Regions from separate parts of the Ruminococcus sp. AF17-12 genome, predicted to be linked through region 2. Evidence: riboswitches for the same ligand, from Rfam matches in the RefSeq annotation. Region 2 holds a riboswitch; the other holds the start of a gene.
What was found. Region 2 has a riboswitch for cobalamin ahead of DWW77_RS16710 (ABC transporter permease). Riboswitches for the same ligand answer to the same signal wherever they lie in the genome.

Region 1 (3,126 bases), on a different contig from region 2:
GAAGAAACGTATCCAGTATCTCTATGAGAAGGGTGGAGACGATGCATGGTTCCAGATGATGCTGAATGCAGAGAACCTGTCTGACCTTCTTACAAGAGCAGAGTACACACAGAAGACTTATGAGCAGGACCGTAAGAGTCTTGAAAAATATTCCAATACGATCCAGCAGGTGGCAAACCTGGAGGCACAGTACACACAGGAGAAGGCAGAGCTGGAGGGAATGAAGCAGGAATATGAGGCAGAGTCCCAGAACCTGCAGGCACAGCTGGATGAGAAGCGTGCCACATCCGCAGATTATGATAATGAGATCGCCTACGCACAGCAGCAGGCTACAGATTATGCCAACCTTCTTGCAGAGCAGACTGCAGAGCTTCAGAGATTAGAGGCTGAGCGTATTGCAGCAGAGGAAGAGGCAAGACGTCAGGCCGAGGCTGAAGCAGCAGCGAGAGCACAGGCTGAGGCAGAAGAGGAAGCAAGACGTCAGGCAGAGCAGGAAGCACAGCAGGATGAGGCGGACGAGAGCGAAGACGTACAGTACGATGAGGACGGCGACGTGATCGAGAATGCAGATGAGGATACTGCAGAAGATGACACCGAGGATGTGGATGAAGATGCAGACAATGGTGAGAATGATGATGCGTCCGAGGATACTGAGAATACAGAGGATAATGCAGACGCAGATTACGATAACAGCACAGACGCATCTGAAGAAAGTGCAGAGGACACATCTAATGCAGAGGACACATCCTCAGCCAGTGACAGTTCTTCTTACAGCAGTGGTTCCGGATCTTCTGTTGTGAATTATGCTACACAGTTTGTGGGGAATCCTTACGTATGGGGCGGAACAAGCCTTACCAATGGTGCAGACTGCTCCGGATTTGTACAGAGTGTCTATGCGAACTTCGGAGTCAGCCTTCCGAGAACCTCCTATGAGCAGCAGAATGCAGGTACAGAAGTATCCTACGCAGATGCACAGCCGGGAGATCTGATCTGCTATGGCGGACACGTGGCTATTTACATGGGTAATGGCCAGATCGTTCATGCATCGAACTCTCAGGACGGGATCAAGATCAGCAATGATGCTACATACAGAACAATTGTATCTGTAAGACGTCTTGTATAATAAGAACGTACAACAGAAAAAAAAAATACAGCAGCCCGACAGCAGTTTGTCGGGCTGTTTTTGACGTCGGAAAAAATATTGAAAACCCATGGAACGGAGTGAACAGCAACAAAATATGCTCAAAAATGTATAAATTTTGAAAACAGTATTGACATATAATTAACAGGATGTTATTATGATGTCAGTATAATTCCATATTGAACATAGCAAGTGCTGAGGATAGCTGACAGTTATATATTGATTATCAGAAGTCCACAGAAAAGGGAATCAGGTGTGAAACCTGAGCGATCCGGTCACTGTAACGGAGGAGCGAATCTCATAGTCCATTGTACGTATGTATGAGAAGGAGAGAGGAGTCATGATCCCGGAGCCAGGAAACCTGCTTGTTATGGCGAGGTTAAACTTCCGTGTAAAGTGTAACAACCATTTCAGGGACTCCGCACCCCTGGGACGTTGTCTACTTTTTTACGAGAGTAGGCATTTTTTTATGGAATGCGCCTGTTCATATGAATTATACATGATTAAATGGCAGGCGATACTACTCCGGATACATTCGTTCCCTCCGCGCACTCATGAACGGATTATATTTCTACCCCGGGGTGGCATCGCTACCTCTTTTTTATAGGAAAAAATTATGTGTGGTTATGTCAGGAGAGGAGAAAAGAGCCATGGAGAAACCATACTGGGAAGGCAAAGAATACTCTTACTTCAGCCACAAAAACTGTGAGTATTTTCCGTGCCATAAAGGAGCAGATCCGGAGAACTTCAATTGTCTGTTCTGCTATTGTCCTTTATATGCACTGGGAGATAAATGTGGTGGCAATTTCCGCTTTACGGAAAGCGGGATCAAAGACTGCACCGAGTGCAAGCTTCCTCACAGAAGAGAAAATTTTGGATATGTTACAGGTAAATATAGCGAGCTTGCGGAAATTGTACGGAAGCAGCGGGAAAAATAAAAAACAGGCCAGTTCAGATACAGGAAAATGTATATTCCTGTGTTTGAACTGGCCTGTTTTGTTTGGAGTGGACAATATCTGTTATCTGTCGGAAAAGATACAGAAGATCATTCTCTGGTTTGGAGAAAAACCTTGAGTCTGGGAATCTGGTTGTTGAGGATCAGCTGTTCCGGAAACATGGCCTGATGAACAAACTCAGCAGCACAGGTAAAATCTCCGATATGCTCCGGGCCATGGCTGTCACTGGAAAGAAGCAGCGGCAGATCATATTTGCGGCAGCATCGAAGGATCTCGAAACAGTTTTCTCTTGTGTCGCCACGATAGCCATAAGGTGCAAGAGAAGCTTCGTTGATCTCAAAGATCGTGCCGGTTTCCCTGGCAGCCCTTGCAAGCGCATCATAATTAACCGGGTAATGAGTGTTATCACTATGTCCGAGGATCTTTACACAGGGGTTTTTCATTACATTGATAAAAGCTTCTGTGTTTTCGGCTCTGGTACCGCAACGGTAATTCCAGGCATGCATGCTGGCAATGGCGTAATCAAGTTTGCATAATAATTCTTGATCTAAATCTACCGTTCCGCTGCGGTCAAGGATATTCAGTTCAATTCCGTAGAGTAATTCTACACCGAAATGTTTTTTGGGAGAATAGGTAAGGCTGCGGAAATAGGAGGAAGTTCCGGCTGCCAGAGTGCCGGGACCGTGATCAGTGATCCCGAGAAGCCGGAGACCTTTCTCGGCAGCTGCGCGTGCCATGTTGGTGATGGTACATTCCGTGCCGTGACCACTGGCGATGGAGTGGGTATGCATATCAGAAAGATACATAAAAATACACCTCTTTTACTGTTTGAGAACATGTGACAGAGCGGAATACGAATGTCCGCTTTGCATAAATTTTTCTGAAAAACAAAGGAATTCCTATATAAATCCAAGTATGGCAGAGCAGAAAAACAAAGTCAATAGAGAAAAACATAAAAATACAAAAAACAAATAAAATCAACAGGGCGCAACCGATAAAAACCACAAAAACAGCTAGAAACACATGTTG
Region 2 (3,126 bases):
ATCTCCCGGAAAACTGATCATAACTTTTGCCATACCAATGATGCTTGGAAATATTTTTCAGCAGTTTTATACAATGGCAGACACCATGATCGTCGGACAAGTGGTAGGAGTTAAGGCACTGGCGGCAGTAGGTGCCGGAGATTGGCTGGTATGGCTGGTGTTGGGGATCATGACAGGTATCACACAGGGTTTTTCTATTCTTGTATCTCAGTATTATGGAGCAAGAGAAAAGGAAAATCTGAAATGTGCAGTAGCGAAAAGCTATATCATGACAGCATTACTGTCTGTGGTCGTACTCGCAGTAAGTGAAGGTACAGTTTATCATGTTCTTTTATTTTTACAGACACCGGATAATGTCATTGATCTGACAATGCTATATTTGCGGCTGATCTTTGCAGGAATCCCGATCATAGCTGCTTATAATATATTTGCAGCGATCCTTCGGGCACTTGGAAACAGCAGATCACCGTTGATCGCAATGACAGTGGCAGCAGTGATCAATGTGGGACTGGATCTGTTGTTTGTGGCGGTTTTTGGCTGGGGTGTAGCCGGAGCAGCAGTGGCGACCGTTATCGCACAGGGATTTTCAGCCTTGTACTGTTTGATCGTATTACGTAAAATCCCGGATATCCGCCTGGAAAAGAAGGATTTTTACAGGCAGCCTTCTATGAGTTTGCGGCTTTTGGAACTGGCGGTTCCTCTTGCGATACAGAATGTGATCATCTCCGTGGGAGGACTTGTGGTACAGTATGTGATCAATGGATTTGGTTTTCTGTTTGTGGCGGGATTTACGGCATCGAACAAGCTGTATGGGGTTTTGGAGATGGCTGCCGTTTCATATGGATATGCTATTACAACCTATGTGGGCCAGAATCTTGGTGCAAAGAAATATCAGAGGATTCGAAAAGGCGTGCGCAGCGGCACTTATATGGCAGTGCTCACTTCGGCTTTCATTTCCGGCATGATGGTACTGTTTGGACGTAATGTACTGTCCCTGTTTGTATCCGGTGAACCGGATCAGACCCGACAGGTATTGGATATAGCATATAAGTATTTGTTTATCATGGCTGTCTTTTTGTGGGTGCTGTATCTGCTGTATGTGTATCGTTCCGCTATCCAGGGCCTGGGTAATACTTTGATTCCGCTTGCCAGCGGTATTGCAGAATTTATAATGCGTGTCAGTGTTGCGCTGCTGCTGCCAAAACTGATCGGTGAAGATGGAATATACTATGCAGAGATCTGTGCATGGAGCAGTGCAGCTGTTTTATTATTCGTAAGTTATATGATCATTATACGGAAATATAAAGAAGTCACCGTTCATACATAATGTTTCTTTTGACAAAAAACTATTTATATAAAAAGAAAAGTATGATATTATGATACTTACAACTATGAAAATTGAATAGTCAGAAGGGTGTACAAAGTACTTAATAAGGAATCTGGTGAAATGCCAGAACAGCCACCGCTACTGTGACAGGGACGAAAACCAAAATATCACTGGAGAGATCCGGGAAGATGGTAAGTAGGAAGAACTGGAGTCAGGAGACTTGCCTTTTTGACAGAAGAATTCTGATTCGGATGGGATACAGAAGGAATAAGCTCTGCTTGAGGTAGAGGTTTGTTTTTTGTGCTGATATGATGCTGGATCATATCAGCTTTTTTTATTTTAACCGAATAAACAGATGAAAAATGAGGAGAGATGAAGATGGGAAAAGTAATTGCAAAGCGTTTTATATTTATGATTCCGGTAGTGCTGGCGGTTACATTTATTATTTTTATGCTGAGTTTTATATCGGCAGGTGATGCGGCCAGAGTGCTGGCGGAGAAAAAATATGAGCATCCGTCACCGGAGCAGGTAGAAGAAGTACGGCATGAGGAAGGACTGGATCAGCCGGTGCTGGTACAATACGGGAAATGGCTGGATCAGGCACTTCATGGCGATTTTGGAAAATCATATTCTACCAGAAAACCGGCTTTTGAGGAATTAAAAAGATATTTTCCACAGACATTTAAACTGGCAGTTACTTCGTTTTTATTGTTGATGATCGTATCAGTCCCTCTCGGAATTTTGTCGGCAATTTATGAAAACAGAGTTCTGGATAAAGTCATTCGCATTTTGTCGTCCCTCAGTGTATCTATGCCGTCTTTCTGGATCGGTCTGATGCTGCTCTATATATTTGGAGTAAAGCTAAAAGTGATTTCCGTGATCGGAGGAGATGCCGGAGGCATCCCGATTCTTGCGGCATTTGCCATGGATATCAGTTTCTTTGGAATTATGACGAGATTGATCCGTACCAATATGATACAGGTGCTGAAGCAGGATTACATACGTGCCAGCAGAGCTAAGGGATTGTCATCTGTAAATGTAATTTTGCGTCATGGTCTGAAAAATATCCTGATTCCTGTGCTGACACGTCTGGTATCAATTGTGATCGGTTTTTTCTGTGGCTCAGCTGTGATAGAAAGTATTTTTTCAATTCAGGGAATCGGAAATCTGGCATTGAAATCCGTGATCTCAAAAGACACTCCGGTGCTGCAATGTTTTATCTTTATTCTGGCTGTTGGCATTGTAGTATTAAATTTTCTTGTGGATATCGCCTATTCTGCGATTGACCGGCGAATCCAGTTAAAGTAAAGGAGAGATCATAGAATGGGAAGCAGAAGAAAGCAGAAAACAGAAAAAAGCATGATCCAGAATCTGTACTGGAAACAGGTATTCCGGTCACCGAAAACAAAAATAGGATTGATGGTGGTCATAATTTTTGCATTGGCAGCTATTTTTGCACCTGTACTGGCGCCACATGATCCACTGCTTGTGGATGTTTCGATAAAATTAAAGAATCCGTCGGCGGCATATCCTTTAGGTACTGATCAGCTGGGACGATGTATTTTATCAAGACTTCTCTGGGGCAGCCGGTATTCACTGAGCTATAGCTTTACGGTGCTTCTGATCACCGTATGTGTCGGGGTGCCGATCGGACTGTTTGCCGGATATGTAGGTGGAAAAATCGATTCGATAATTATGAGGATCATTGATGTATTTATGGCTATGCCGGTCTTTATTGTGGCACTTGCCATTGCAGGAACCGTAGGAGCCAGCGGCGCTCATCTGATTCTGTCCTTATC

Region 1: linked by a shared signal. The riboswitch ahead of DWW77_RS03930 (cysteine-rich small domain-containing protein) and the one ahead of DWW77_RS16710 (ABC transporter permease) in region 2 are both predicted to bind cobalamin.

The regions. Positions count from the first base shown of each region.
Region 1 covers NZ_QUGY01000003.1:54,536-57,661, reverse strand. The annotation lists gene DWW77_RS03935 (C40 family peptidase) at 1-1,123, shown strand, start outside; cobalamin riboswitch at 1,355-1,524, shown strand; gene DWW77_RS03930 (cysteine-rich small domain-containing protein) at 1,792-2,079, shown strand; gene DWW77_RS03925 (phosphatase) at 2,187-2,903, opposite strand.
Region 2 covers NZ_QUGY01000021.1:12,716-15,841, forward strand. The annotation lists gene DWW77_RS16705 (MATE family efflux transporter) at 1-1,327, shown strand, start outside; cobalamin riboswitch at 1,396-1,569, shown strand; gene DWW77_RS16710 (ABC transporter permease) at 1,706-2,635, shown strand; gene nikC (nickel transporter permease) at 2,651-3,126, shown strand, end outside.